Regions from separate parts of the Bradyrhizobium sp. CIR18 genome, predicted to be linked through region 1. Evidence: riboswitches for the same ligand, from Rfam matches in the RefSeq annotation. Region 1 holds a riboswitch; each other region holds the start of a gene.

Region 1 (4,934 bases):
CGAGCTCGATCGCGAGCTGCTCCAGCCGGCCGAGTGCGCCGGTCGGCTTTGTCAATTGCGCCTGCCGCGCGATCGCCGCCTCGCGATGCACGGCGGAGACATCGGGGCAATTTCGGGTGACCCATTCGGGGAGCATGCTGCCTCGCTTACGGCCTGCGCTTGAGAATGTAGCTGTCCATGATCCAGCCATGCCGCTCGCGCGCTTCCTGCCGCGTCGCGACGATGCGCGGGCCAACCTCGGCGAGCACGCCGGACATGACGATCTGGTCGGGCATGCCGAGATAGGCGCCCCAATAGATTTGAATCCCGGCTGGATCAAGCGACTGGAATGCCGTGCCGCCGTCGAGCATTACAACAACGGTATCCACACCGGCCGGCCAGCCGCCTTCACGCAAGCGCCGCCCCGTCGTGACCAGAAAAGGCTCGCCGATGTCGTTGAGCGGCAGCGCATGCGCCGCGCACAGCGCCTGGATCGAGGTGATGCCGGGCACGACCTCGATGTCAGGCAAGGGATTGAGCCGCCGCGCAATGCGCAGCGAGGAGTCGTAGAGCGAGGGATCGCCCCAGATCAGCAGCGCAACCTTGCCCTCGCCTTCGAGATGGTTCGCAATCGCTTTCGACCAAGTCGCGGCAACCGCATCGTGCCAATCGTCCACGCCCTTGCGGTATTCCGCCTCACCTGCATCGCGCACGGGAAGGTCGAATTCAGCGATGGCTGTGTTATCGCTGGTGAGCACATCCGCGCAGATCGTCCGCCTGAGATCGGCGAGATCGGACTTCGCGGCACCCTTGCGCGGGATCAGGACGAGATCGGCGGCGTTGATCGCTTGAACAGCGGCGCGCGTGAGCTGGTCGGGATCGCCGCAACCGATACCTATCAGGGAGAGCGTGAGCATCGCGAACGCGACGGGCGGCCCTGCTGGCCGCCCGTTCGCTTGTCTCTCAGGCCGCGTTATGCAGGCGCGGGGTGACGAGACCGGGCGCGGTGACGCCGCGCAGCGACTTCGCCAGCGCCAGTACCGCGAGATCGGCGAGCGGCTCGATCACGATGACCAGCGCATAGGACGCCGCGAACGTCGCGATGTTGGCGAGGTTGCTCATCGCAAAGCCCGAGCCATAGAGCGCCCAGAACGCCACCCAGGCGATCACGCCGGCCTGGTAGGTCGTCGAGAGCGCCAACGCCTGCCGATACTTCAAATCGACATAGGCGGTGTTGCGCGAGATGATCCGTGTGGCGATCGCCTGGATCGCGAACAGCGGCACCAGCAGCGTCGTGACGTTCATGCCGTATTGCGGGATGTCGACCGGCTCGAAGAATACGCCCTGGAGCAGCAGGCCGAATGCGAGGCCGAAGGCCGCGGGCGCTGCGCCGAACAGCAGGAACAGTGTCGAGCCGAGAATGAAGTGCACCTCGGAGACGCCGACCGGGAAGTGCGGCAGGATCTCGAAGAAGATGAACACAAGGACTGTGGTGGCGAGCGTCCGCGCTGCGAACGACGTGATGCCCTGCTCACGCACGGTCTCCACCGCAAGCTTCAGCGCAACGCCGCCTGCGGCGATGCCGGTTGCGTAACTCAACACGAGCTTGGCGCCCGTCACGACCCCGGGTTCGATATGCATGGCTCAATTCCTTCCTGCCGTCACACCCGACGGCCTTGGCCTCAAAACGTGCAGGGCCGGTCTCCTGGCTCGCGGTTCCCCGGGATTTCCGGCCTTCCCGGACCTTGCGGCCCAGTGGCTGTCGGAGTCCCTCACCGCTTACAGTCGCGGGGGCGGCTGGGTTTTGGGCGCCGCAACTGGGTCCGCCCACCCCCATTCCCGATTATGCTCCGGCGCTTTGCGCCGCGTCGAGCACCATGCCTCTCTTGTGTGCCCCTTTCGCTGAGCCTGCGTCAAGGGGCGAACGGCGGCCAAGGCCGTCATGACGGATAATCCCCCGCCAGCGCCCCAAACAGGATCACGGCGGCCGTCGACGCGGCGCCGCCGCGCGCAAGCTGCTCGGCAAGCTCGGCGATGGTGGTGCGGACCAGCCGTTCGTCGGGGCGGCCGAGGGATTCGGCGAACAGCGCGGGGGTATCCGCAGCGAGGCCGTGCGCGATCAACTTTGCGACAAGCGCGGGGAAGGTGCGCCGGCCCATATAGACCACGGTCGTCGCCTCAGGATCGGCCAGGGCCGCCCAATTCAGATTCGGCGGCAACTCGCCGGTGACATCAGCGCCGGTGACGAATTGCACCCGGCGCGAGGTGTGGCGCCGGGTCAGGGGGATGCCGGCTTGCGCTGCGGCAACGCAGGCCGATGTGACGCCGGGAACGATCTCGTAGCCGATGCCGGCCTCACGCAGCGTCTCCAGCTCCTCCTCGAGCCGGCCGAAAATGCCGGCATCGCCCGACTTGAGCCGAACCACGCGCGCACCTGTTGCGGCATAGTCGACCAGCAGGCGGTTGACGTGGTGCTGCTTGGTCGAGGGACGCCCTGCCCGTTTCCCCACCGCGACGAGATTGGCGCCGGGCCGGGCGAGATCAAGGATCGCGCCGGAGGCGAGATCGTCATAGAGCACGACGTCGGCCTCGCGCAGCCGCGCGGCGCCCTTGAGCGTGAGAAGCTCGGGGTCGCCGGGTCCGGCGGAGATGAAGGAGACGAATCCGCTCACCGGTCCTCCGCGATCAGATGAAAGAACGTGCCGGTGGCGTGGCCGCGCTGCGAGCCGGTCTCGGCAATGACCGCGCCGGTTGCATCGTGCACGACTGCCAACGGCGTATCAGGCTGGGCAAGAATGGTCGAATAGTGGAACTCATGGCCGCGCAGACGTGCACTGGGGCGATGTCCCGGCATCGGCGCGGCCAGCGTCGCGAGACGATAACCGAGATGCATGCGACGTTTGGCAAAGCTGGTCTCGAGGCCAAGCAGGCCTGTCATCTCATGGCGAACACCGTCCGCATCGGTCAAAGCGGTTCCCAGCACCATATAGCCTCCGCATTCGCCGTGCACCGGTCGCGTTTCGGCGAAGGCGCGCAGGCCGCTGCGAAAACGCGCATTGGCCGCGATCTTGCCGGCATGCAGCTCGGGATAACCGCCGGGCAGCCAGCACACATCGGCGCTCGCGTCGGGCGCTTCATCGGAGAGCGGCGAGAATGTCGAGATCTCCGCGCCCGCCCCGCGCCAGGCTTCCAGCATGTGCGGATAGACGAAAGAGAACGCCGCATCGCGCGCGAGCGCGATGCGCTGGCCCGGCGGCGTCACGTTCAGCCCATTCGCGGCGGGTTGTGGTGTCCAGGACGCAGCCGATCGCAGCACCGCATCGAGATCGACATGCTCGGCAACGAAGCGCGCGGCCTCGTCGATCAGCTTGCCGATCTCGGCCTGCTCCTCGGCCTGCACCAGGCCGAGATGCCGCTTCGGCAGGCTGATCTCGGCATGGCGCGGCAGCGCGCCGAACACGGCAATGCCGGCGTCGTTGAGCGCACGCCGCACGAGGTCTTCGTGGCGCGGGCTGGCAACGCGGTTGAGCACGACGCCGGCGAGCCGTACGCCGGGGCGATAATCACGAAGACCCGCGGCGATCGCCGCCGCGGTCTGCGCTTGTCCGGAAGGATCGATCACCAGCACCACCGGCCAGCCCAGCATCTCCGCAATGTCGGCGGTGGCACCGGTGCCGGAAACACCGGGCGCGGCGACGCCGTCGAACAGGCCCATCGATCCCTCGGCAAGCACGACATCGGCGTCCGCGCCGCGGCTGACGAGATGCGAGATCGCCCCGCGATCCATCGCCCAGCTATCGACGTTGACGGAAGCGCGCCCCGTGGCGGCGGCGTGGAAGGCGGGATCGATGTAATCGGGACCGCTCTTGAAGCATTGCACGTTCAATCCGCGATGGCGCCAGGCGCGCGCGAGCGCCAGCGTCAGCGTGGTCTTGCCGACGCCGGAGGCCGGTGCGGAGATGACGAGGCCTGCCGCCATCACGAGCCCTCCGGAAAACGCGGCTCGGCGCCGACCGGCCGATAGCGGCGATCGTAATCGGCGGCGTAAAGGCGGCTCTCGTCGAAATCCGCAGCGCCGAGCGTCTTGCCGACCAGAATGATCGCGGTGCGCTCCATCTCGGTGCCGACGGCAGCATCGAGCGTCGCCAGCGTGGCGCGGACGATGCGCTGATCCGGCCAGCTCGCGCGCCAGACGATCGCGACCGGGCAATCCGCGCCATAATGCGGCGCGAGCTCGGCGACGACCTTGTCGAGCAGATGGATCGACAGATGAATCGCGAGCACCGCGCCGGTCGCGGCGAAGGCGGCAAGCTTCTCGCCCTCCGGCATCGCGCTGGCGCGGCCCGGCGTGCGCGTCAGCACGACTGTCTGGGCAAGGCCCGGCAGCGTCAGCTCGACCTCGAGCGCTGCCGCTGCGGCCGAGAAGGACGGCACACCAGGCGTCACAGTGAACGGAATGCCAAGTGCGCGCAGGCGGCGGAGCTGCTCGCCCATCGCCGACCAGATCGAGAGATCGCCCGAATGCAGGCGGGCGACGTCCTTGCCCGCCGCATGCGCGGCGGCGATCTCGGCAATGATCTCGTCGAGCGACAGCGGCGCGGTATTGACGATGCGCGCGCCGGGCGGACAATGCGCCAGCACGCCCTCGGGGACCAGCGAGCCGGCATAGAGGCAGACCGGACAGGCCGCGATCAAGTCACGGCCACGCAACGTCAGGAGATCAGGCGCGCCCGGCCCCGCGCCAATGAAATGCACCGTCATGCGCCGTCTCCTTCCGCGATCGCGGCCGTCGCCGTGCGATCCTGCGAGACAACGCGTGTCGAAATCAGCCGAGCGCGAGGCCCGGCCGCAGCGAGCGCCGCGGCTTCCGCGACCGATCCAGTGCCGAACTTCTCCATCACGAGATTGGACTGGGTCGGCGTGGCGATGCCGGCCAACATATCGGCTGGAACAGC
Region 2 (4,934 bases), on a different contig from region 1:
AGTCCAATGCGCGTCACGATCGCGGCGGTGAAGGCGCCCTCGCCGCCGAGGAACGGCGTCGCGGCGAGCAGCGCGAGCTCGTAAATCCCATAGGCGGCGACGAGCGTGATCGCCAGCGTCAGCGGCGTGCGGCCCTGCGGCAGCAGGCCGAGCACCGTCGACGAGGCCGCGGTCGCCAGAAGCGCAGCCGCGCCGATCAGGAAGCCCCAGGCAATCGCGTTGGCGTCAACGGGATAATGCAGCACGCCGAAACCGATGGTCTGGTTGACGAGCCAGGCGCCGGTGACGACGAGCAGCGCCGGACGCTGCGGCAACATCGCCGCGGCAACGACGGCGAAGGCCGCGAACGGCGTGGCGCAGGCGAACGCAAAACTTGCGAGCGCGCATGACGCCGTCAGCAGCGCAAAGCAGAATATCGGCGCAAGGCGCGGCGCGACCGGGTGAAGCCGGAAGCGATCGCCACCAGACGGCAGGATGCTGAGAGCGATGGTTGAATCTCCTTCTTTCGAATTCTAGTCCATTTAGGGCGCGTGACGAAAATCAGAACGTTGCACCGGCCTTGAGCAGATAGGAGCGGCCGGGCAGCGGATAGGCGCTGAAGCGGCCGTCCGTGAAGGTGCTCGCGATGGCGTAGTCGTAGTAGAGCGCATTCAGCACATTGTTGACGCTGAGGGACCAGAAGTAGCGCTCAACCTGGCCGCTGAGCTTGAGATCGATCGTGCCGTTGGCGGGAATCGGCTTCTGGGTGCCCGCCTGGTCGTTGTCCATGCGTCGCTCGCTCCAGAAGCGCGCGGTGGCATCGAGCACCACGTAATTCTGCCAGATGTTCCAGGTGATGCCCGCACTCGCCGTGTAGCGCGACACCAGCGGCACGTCGTTGCCGGCCCAGATGCCTTCGCGGAAGACCGCGCGGGTGTAGGCCACGCCGGAGCGCAGCAGCAGGGCATCGTTGACGCGATAGGACAGGCTGGTCTCCGAGCCGTAGCGGCGGGTCGGATCGAGATTGGTGTTGTAGAACAGGACCGGATTGAAATGGACCTCGTTGGTGAGATCCATCAGATAGAGACTACTCTGCAGCTGCAATCCGCCTCCCTTGATGCGAACACCGCCCTCGATATCCCCAGAGGTCTGGGTCTTGAGCTGGAACGTTTGCGGGATCGCAGCGAAGGTCAAGGGATCGAAGGAAGGCCCCGAGGACAGGCGCTCGTCGACATCAGGCGTGCGGAACGCGCGCGCAATGCGGCCGAACAGTGAGACCTGGTCGTTGAGGCGATGCTCGGCCCCGAGATGCAGCGCATATTGGGTCTCGTTGCTCGTCAGCGGCAGCGCGCCGATGTCGGCGTTGAAAGGAGCTACCGGGTCGAAATTGTCGCGTGCCGCAAGTCTGACGTTCTGCACACGCGCGCCGTAGGAGATGTCGGTCGCGGGCGCGATTCCCAATGTGTGCTGGACATAACCCGCAACCGTCTGCTGCCTGAGGTCGTAATTGTGCCAGGGGGAGAGCCCCTGCCCCGCGCCGCGGTTCTGCTCAAAGCTCGCATCGTAATAGTCGATGCCGCTCAGGAGCTGCGACGGCATGCCGAGCAGCAGGCTCTTCACGCTGAGCCGCGGCGTGATCGACCAATTCGTCAGATGGGAACCGACATAGGTTGACGTGAAGAAAGCCGGAACCGGCGTCGGGGTGGAAAAGAACGCACTCTGCTGCTTCTTGTCGCGCACGCCGCCGTCGACAATGAGATCGACGCCGTTGACCAGGGTCTTGGTGAAGCCCGCGGTCGCACCAAAACCCTGCTGGTTGGCGTAGTTGAACGGCGTGCTGGTCCCTCGCCGGTTGGCCCTGAGCTCGTCGAGGCCGATGGAGGGATCGACGGTGCGGCCGCCCGGCAGTCGCAGCTCCTGATTGTCGCCGGTGACGGTGAGAAAAGCACTCAGGCCCGGCGTCGTGTAGTTGAGATTGCCGACGCCGTTCTGCTGCGAATAGCGATTGTTGTCGCGGTAGCCATCGGTCCTGACCGTATTGCCGTAGAACGAGGTCGACCACGGACCGGAATTGAGCGAGGTCGAGACATTGCCGAGCCTGGTGTTGAACGAGCCGAAGCCGGCCTCGATGCGCGCGGTCACGGGCGGTCCGCCGACGCCATTTTTGGTAACGATGTTGATCACACCGCCGACCGCGTTGTCGCCGTAGAGCACCGCGCCGGAATTTCCCCGCGTGACCTCGATGCGTTCGATCGAATTGAGCGGGATGGTGGAGAGGTCCACCTGCGCCATGTCGACGTCGTTCAACCGTCGTCCGTTGACCAGCACCAGCGTGTTGGCGGTGGCAAAGGCGCCGAAGCCACGCAGGTCCACGCTGGTCTTGGCGCCGATCTGGCCGCCATAGAGCGTCGTGAGTTGGGCCCCCGGCGTCTGCATCGCGATGATCTCGGCAAGCGTCTGCGATGGCGAATGCGCGATATCCGCGGCCGTGATGACGGTCGTGGCGGCCCCGACGATGCCGCCGTTGCCGGCGGCAGCCTTACCGCCGGAGCCGGATGAGCCGGCGCCATTGCCTGCCGGCGCGACATTCGTCCTCGCCCGCTGCCGAGTCGCCTCGCCGTCACCGATCGCCCTCGCCCGCGTGCGGTTGTGATCGTCGTGATGCATCACTTCGATCGGCGGCAATTGCTCGGCAAGCTCGTGCTGGGCGAAGGCGGAGGACAGATCGAGCGAATGGAAGGAAACGGATGCGAGCAGGCCGGCGGCAAGGCGCCTGGCGGCAGAGACGAGACGGGACACAATTGTAACCTCGGTATGACGTCAGTGGCACGTCACAGCGAACGAGGTTTCACGGCAGAGCGATGGATTGCTCCGGTGAAGCTAATGTCTGTACTCCCCGACCGACATCTTCGCGTGTGACCACGGCTGACGGCAGGTCTCCTGGCTCGCGGGTCGTGACCTTGCGTCGCCTTCCCAGGACCGAGTTTCCCAGTGGCATGAGACGAAAGATTCACCGCTTACAGTTGCGGGGGCAGCCGTGGCGTTGAGACAGATCCCTGCGTTGGGACAATCCCGCACCACATTCCCTTTTGATCTCCCTGAGGAGAACCGTCGCCGATCATTTACGAGCCGTTGGCCCCGGGAGTCAATCGACCGGTCGATGCCGGGCGCTCAGGTCCGCCCTCGCACACGTTGCGCCTGGGCCCAGGCGACAGCGACGTCGCGCGGCGGAACGTCGACGCGCTTGATCGGGGTCAATTCGCCGGAGGCCGAGACGATCGCGGTCTCCTCGCGACGACAGCGCGTGCAGACAAAGCGGACCTCGTGCGGGGACGCCGACCAGCTCGACCGCTTCACATTGGCCGCCATCGGCCAGGCATCACAATGCGAGCACGACACCAGAAATCGACCGGGATCGAGCATACCCATTTCCATCGGACTCCGCGTCCTGCCCACCTGCTTCAATGATTAACCCAAGTGAATCGTTCCGGTGCCCTAGCACCGCCGCTGGGTGCGCCGGAGAAAGCGGTAGCCTCAGCGCGCGCCCTTGAGGGTGCAGGAGGTGGTGCAGGTGACCGTGGTGCCACGATCGCACGATTTGCACGCACTGACGCACTGGTTCATGTCGCGGGGATTGTAGCTGTAGTTCCGCATCGGGCAGGTCGGCGTCGAGCCGGTGATATCCTGCTCCTGGTCGCAGGCCGCCGTCATGAGCGCGACTATGATCACGGCAACGAGGCGCATGTGATTGCCCTGTCAAGCATGGCAAATGACACTCGCGAGGTGCGCTGCATTGCAGCGAACCCCGGCCTTTCCACCACGAGCGATCGCTCGCGACGTCAAGGATGCGCGCCAAACCTTAAGAACGGATTGCAGCCGGCGTCAGGCCGCAGCCTTGGTCGCGATCGCCTGCCGCATGTCCACCGCCAGCTGACGGTACTGTTCCGAGAGTTTCAGATAGAACTCGCGCTTGGTGCTGTCGGTGGCGAGCTTGGCGATCAGCTCGCATTCGGCGGTGAGCGTCTCGAACCGTTCCAGCCTGTCCTGAAGTTCCGTCATCGGCGTGTCCCCGTCAAACGCCTCAAGGACATCCAACCTAAGCCCGGGAAATAGGTCACGGCGAACATCGTTATCGAGTAGAAACGTTTTTTCCGGACAGGGCGGGCCGACCCAACAAAAACGGCTATTTCTGCTCCAGGCGCCAGGCGCCGTCCCACCCCTCTTCCGGCGGCTTGGCCTCGAATTGCGCGATGCGGCCGAGCATCGTGCGCGAGGGGCCGTCGCCGGGGACGGCTTCGAGCGCGGCGTTGAAGGCCGCGCGCGCCTCGTCGAAGCGGCGGGCCCGATAGGCGGCGAGCGCTTCGGCATAATGCGTGCGCAGGCTGTCCTGCGCGGCGGTGAGCGCGCCCGCCCGCGCCATCACCTCGAAGATCGGCTGCGGCGCGCTCTGCCCCGCGACCGCGAGACGATCGATCTCGCGCAGCTCGAGCCGCGAGCCGATCGCATCAGCAGTTGCCTGCGAGATCAGGATGCGGGTGCCGTAGACCTTGTTGACGGCCTCCAGCCGCGACGCCAGGTTCACGGCATCGCCCATCACGGTGAAGCTCATCATCAGCTCGGAGCCGATGCTGCCGGTCAGGACCTCGCCGGTGGCGATGCCGATCCGCAGGTCACACGGCGCCGGCATGGCGCGGATGCCGAGCAGGTCGGGCAGCTGCTTCTGCAGCGCGGGCACCTGGTCGACCATCTCGGTTGCGGCGATGCCGGCCAGGAGCGCCTGCTCGTCCTCCTCGATGAAGGGCGGGCCCCAATAGGACATGATGGCGTCGCCGATATATTTGTCGATGATGCCGCGATTGCTCCTGATCGGTCCGGACATCACCGTGAAATAGTGGTTCATCACCCTGACGAGGCCACGCGGGGTCATACCCTCGCTCATCGACGTGAAGCCGCTC
Region 3 (4,934 bases), on a different contig from region 1:
CTCGGAAAAGGGGTCGGTGCTCAGAGGGCACTGCCGGCCCACTAACACTGCCCGATTACCGTCTTAACGCGTTTCGTCGCAGCACTCGATCCCGCGTGCCGCCTCGGCGTCGGCATGCATACGCTCTTGCGGGTGCCAGTCAGTCGCGCGATGGGCGGCGCGCACGCCGGATCGGGCTTGGGCCCGAGGCATCTTCAGGCCCGGTCCCTTGAAGAGTGGCATGGAGGAGCTGGTTCCCTCGCGGATTGGTGTCCTCCCACCGCGTCGGGCGCGCTGGGGGCCAAATCTCGCCAGCTGGAACGCGCCGCTGAGCTCGACTACTCGCAGAAGGAATCGGAAGTAATCGTGCTGCCCGACTTTTTCCTGACGGGCTGAAAGCTGCAGGAAAGGCTCGCGACTGCTGAAGGCGTAAACACCGACATTCTAGAGCTAATATGTCTGCAGTTGCTCAGACGTTCGGCCGTAAAGGAGCTACGGCGCGATCTTGCTCTGCGCGACCATTTTACCGAGGGCCTTCGCTCCCCTCTAACTCTTCCTGTTCCTTTGGCTCCATGCGAGCGAACCAGGAGCCAGGAGGAAAGGCCGCGATACGCTTGGCAAAGGAGGATTGCGGCTCCCAATCTTGCCCTTCGCTCTTCTCGAAAGTGATGACCCCGTTGTGTGTAAAAAAACGGGGGCCTGGGATATTACAGTTCACTAAAAGCAAAACGCGCCACAGATCACCTTTCTCGGTCGGCTTGTCATTCTGCTTCGGCAAGTAGTCCACCCCAACAGGTTCGACGATAGTGCAGCGGCCCTGCCGCAGAAGATCGCCGAGCCGGCCTTGCATGGTCGTCACAAAGTTGAAGTTGCTCGGATCATGCAGAAAGCCAAGATTTGCGTCCCTTTCGCCGTCCTTGACTTCACTGGCGATCAACGAGAGCGCCAGGGCGCGCCAGCCCAATTCCATCGGTTTGGCATAGGTCGACGCAAGTTGAATCGTGCCGTCGAGCGCGACCTTCCAAGTGATAACGTACTGTTCGTCTGATGTATCGACGCGGTGCCTGGTCCACGAAACGAAAACATAGTCATTGTCGTCAAGTTCAGCGACGCCCCACATTCGAGGGACGAACTGCGCCACCTTCGAGACATTGGAGATAATTTGTTCTATTGTCTCGCCGTCTTGCGCTCGCCACGTTGACTTGAATCTTTCGATAAGGGGGCTCTCGTTGGCGCGAACACTGTTGCTCGTCGCAGCCAGCCCGGCCAGGCAGATCAGGGATTGACCGAGACAAAACCATAACGCGCGTCTTCCAGACATTTTCCTCATAACTGTCGGCCTATCTGCTTTCATCCATACGTCATAAAGCGGGGCAACCTTTAACCTGTTATACGCGAGCGCAAGAAGTTAGCGGCGACGCGGCGGGGAGTCCGATGGTGTCCCGTGCGAGCAGGCGCTCCCCTCTATGTCACGCGCCGCTAACTTCGCTGCCGGCGACAGCCTCAATTTGCTGTGCTGGACTTGCCCAGCAGGAGGAGACTGGGCATGCCGAAGTCTTGCATTCTTCGTGCCAGGTAATCGGCGGCAATTCACACCGCTTTTGTGTCCTCTTTGTCGACTTTCCGACTGGCCCAGGTCTCGATGTTCCTTTCAGCGCTATCCAGCGCGGCTTATGCATCCTCGTCTCGCGACGGTTTGGTTCGGTATCGTTGCCAGAATGTGCGTTTCGATCTCTGCCATGCGTTTGGGCATTTGCGGCCAATGGGCCATGGTGCGTTTGGCGCTCCCTTCGCGCCACGCGGCGCTTCGAGAACAGCCTCAGTCCGGAGCGCTTTGCACTCGACGGCCAACGACGCGAAGCCGATCTTCACCGCCGAGCATTTGGAGTCTTGCTGAACCGCAAATCAACGTGCTGGCAGGGTATGTAGCTGGCTTCCCAGCTTGGGCCTATTCAACACGGATCCTGTTGGCCGAGAAGGTGGCTGGATGGTGGACGTGCTCAAAGAACCGCTGGGAAGCCGGGACGCGCATCAAATGCGTTCTGCTCGAGGCAGCAGTCCCGACCGCGCAAGTCGCATTTGTCCCTTCCACCGATCGGGCATGCGGCAAAGGGAGCAGCTGCGATGGTCATTCCAATATCGCTGACTGGAGAGCGCTTCTACGTCGACTCAACGATAAGATGCACGGTCATTCGCGTAGCGGATATCGCAGCACCAGCTTGAGACATAATCTGAGAGGTTGACGGAAGACTTCTCTTGCCGATAATCCAAGTCGTCGAGGTTCTCCGGTTCCCATTTGATCCGGAGCTAAGAGGGAAGCCGGTGACAATGCCGGCGCTGCCCCCGCAACTGTGAGCGGCAAGCCGCTGTCCAACGACGTCACTGAAGCCTGCGCGGCTTCGGGAAGGCCGGACAGAAGCGATGACCCGCGAGCCAGGAGACCTGCCCCGACAATATATTTGTCCACGGGGCGGGGTGTCCCGGTGGTGCGCCAAGCAGCCGTCGCACCGCGCGACTTCCCCTGCCTGCGTCCGCCATGGCCTTTGCCCCCAACATGGGGTTCACGCTATGACTCTTCTCTCCCTTCCGGTTGCCACCCTCGGAACGCCACGCATCGGTCCAAGGCGCGAGCTCAAACTCGCTCTCGAAAGCTACTGGGCCGGAAAAAGCAGCGAACAGCAGTTGCTCGAGGACGCAGCTGGCCTGCGTGCCGCGAACTGGGCTCGTCAGAAATCTATCGGCGTCACGGTTATTCCATCGAACGATTTCTCGCTGTATGATCAGGTGCTCGACACAAGTGTCATGGTTGGCGCCATCCCGGAGATCTACGCCTCGAAAGCCGAATCCGTTTCGCTCAAGACGTACTTCGCCATGGCCCGCGGGTCACAATGCGACGATCAGGATGCGAGTTGCGGTCACGGACCGCGCGGATTTGGCGCACCCGCGCAGGAGATGACCAAGTGGTTCGACACCAACTACCACTACATGGTCCCCGAGTTTCACAGGGGACAGACTTTCAGGCTATGCTCTCGCAAGCCGATCGAGGAGTATGAGGAAGCCAAGGCCCTTGGCTTTCAGACCCGCCCTGTCCTGATCGGGCCGGTCACATTCCTAAAGCTCGGCAAGAGTCCCGATCCTGCGTTCCAGCCACTCTCACTACTGGATGAATTGATACCGGCCTATATCGAGGTTCTGCAGGAATTGGCCAAACGTGGGGCAAATTGGGTTCAGTTCGACGAGCCCTGCCTGGTTCTTGATCTGGATGAGAGGGCGCGACAATCTTTGCGACATGCCTATGACCGGCTCGCCAAGGAGGGGCCGGCCATCAAGATCTTAGTCGCCAGCTATTTCGGCGATCTCGGGGACAATCTGGACACCGCCTTGAGCCTGCCAGTCGCCGGACTGCACCTCGATCTGGTTCGAGCGCCACAGTTGTTGGACCAGATCATCGCTGGCGGCCGAAGTGATCTAGTCATGTCACTCGGTGTCGTCGACGGCCGGAATGTATGGCGGTCGAATTTGTCGTCGCTGCGCCAGCGGCTCGAACCCGCGATTGCGAAGCTCGGCAAGGATCGTGTACAGATTGCCCCATCCTGCTCGCTGCTTCATGTGCCGATTGATGTTGAACTCGAAACCGGGCTCGCTTCCGACGTCAAGAGCTGGCTTGCTTTCGCGGTCCAGAAGATGCGAGAGCTCGCGAACCTGGCGCGGGCACTCGCAGGCGACCAGAATGTTGCGCTAGCTCTTGCCGAGTCGGAATGTGCCGCGACTGTCCGCCGGACTTCGCCAAAAATCCATGATGCCAATGTCGCTGTCCGGATGAAAGCGATCGATCAGACCATGCGTCGGCGCGCGAGCCCATCTGCCCGTCGTGCCGAGATCCAAAGCAATCGTTTCGGACTACCGGCTTTTCCAACCACGACGATCGGATCGTTTCCGCAGACCAAAGAGGTCCGGAATGCCCGTGCGGCGCATGCCCGAGGCGCTATGAGCGACGAGCAATACGACAGGTTCCTCAAGGAGGAGACGGCGCGCGTCGTACGCTGGCAGGAGGACATCGGTCTCGATGTCCTCGTGCACGGCGAGTTCGAGCGCAATGACATGGTGCAGTACTTCGGTGAGCAACTCGCCGGCTTCGCATTTACCAGGAATGGATGGGTGCAGTCCTACGGATCGCGCTACGTCCGGCCACCGATCCTGTTTGGCGATGTAGTGCGGTCGAAGCCTATCACCGTAGGCTGGTGGCGCTACGCGCAATCACTAACGAGGAAGCCGATGAAGGCGATGTTGACCGGACCGGTGACGATCTTGAACTGGTCCTTTGTTCGCGATGATATTCCCAGAAGCGAGGTCTGCCGCCAGATTGCGCTCGCGATCCGAGACGAAGTCCGCGATCTCGAGAATGCTGGTGCGACCATGATTCAGATCGACGAAGCTGCACTTCGCGAAGGATTGCCGTTGCGTCGGTCGGAGTGGACCGCCTATCTCGATTGGGCCGTGGATTGCTTCCGCATCTGCTCATCCGGCGTCGCTGATCAAACCCAAATTCATACACATATGTGCTACTCGGAGTTCAACGACATCATCGGCGCGATCGCTGCAATGGACGCAGATGTCATCTCGATCGAGACATCGCGGTCGAAAATGGAACTACTCGACGCGTTCAGGAACTACGAATATCCAAATCAGATCGGGCCGGGCGTGTACGACATCCACTCTCCACGCGTTCCCGAGGCGGGCGAAATGAAGGAGCTGATGGCGTTGGCTCGGACCCGGCTGCAGGATTCGCAGCTCTGGGTCAATCCGGACTGCGGCCTGAAGACGCGCAAATGGGAGGAGGTTCGGCCGGCGCTAGCGAACATGGTCGCTGCCGCCCGCCAACTGCGCGCTGCATTCGATTCGCGAGGCCGTTGATCCGGGCTTGGATCTCTTCTCGACAAAGTTGATCCTCTTGC

Evidence for each region. Region 1 has a riboswitch for cobalamin ahead of GGD65_RS17850 (energy-coupling factor ABC transporter permease). Riboswitches for the same ligand answer to the same signal wherever they lie in the genome.
Region 2: it holds a riboswitch for cobalamin, as region 1 does, so the genes downstream of both, GGD65_RS02960 (TonB-dependent receptor domain-containing protein) here and GGD65_RS17850 (energy-coupling factor ABC transporter permease) in region 1, are expected to answer to the same signal.
Region 3: it holds a riboswitch for cobalamin, as region 1 does, so the genes downstream of both, metE (5-methyltetrahydropteroyltriglutamate--homocysteine S-methyltransferase) here and GGD65_RS17850 (energy-coupling factor ABC transporter permease) in region 1, are expected to answer to the same signal.

Annotation. Positions count from the first base shown of each region.
Region 1 is NZ_JACIHF010000004.1:444,192-449,125, forward strand. It holds gene cobT (nicotinate-nucleotide--dimethylbenzimidazole phosphoribosyltransferase) at 1-136, opposite strand, end outside; gene cobF (precorrin-6A synthase (deacetylating)) at 147-896, opposite strand; gene GGD65_RS17850 (energy-coupling factor ABC transporter permease) at 943-1,620, opposite strand; cobalamin riboswitch at 1,657-1,874, opposite strand; gene cobA (uroporphyrinogen-III C-methyltransferase) at 1,920-2,651, opposite strand; gene GGD65_RS17860 (cobyrinate a,c-diamide synthase) at 2,648-3,958, opposite strand; gene cobM (precorrin-4 C(11)-methyltransferase) at 3,958-4,740, opposite strand; gene GGD65_RS17870 (cobalamin biosynthesis protein) at 4,737-4,934, opposite strand, start outside.
Region 2 is NZ_JACIHF010000001.1:600,384-605,317, forward strand. It holds gene GGD65_RS02955 (hypothetical protein) at 1-488, opposite strand, end outside; gene GGD65_RS02960 (TonB-dependent receptor domain-containing protein) at 541-2,778, opposite strand; cobalamin riboswitch at 2,892-3,107, opposite strand; gene GGD65_RS02965 (hypothetical protein) at 3,151-3,414, opposite strand; gene GGD65_RS02970 (hypothetical protein) at 3,514-3,723, opposite strand; gene GGD65_RS02975 (hypothetical protein) at 3,862-4,038, opposite strand; gene GGD65_RS02980 (adenylate/guanylate cyclase domain-containing protein) at 4,163-4,934, opposite strand, start outside.
Region 3 is NZ_JACIHF010000025.1:21,879-26,812, forward strand. It holds gene GGD65_RS38100 (nodulate formation efficiency C protein) at 503-1,300, opposite strand; cobalamin riboswitch at 2,241-2,444, shown strand; gene metE (5-methyltetrahydropteroyltriglutamate--homocysteine S-methyltransferase) at 2,548-4,893, shown strand.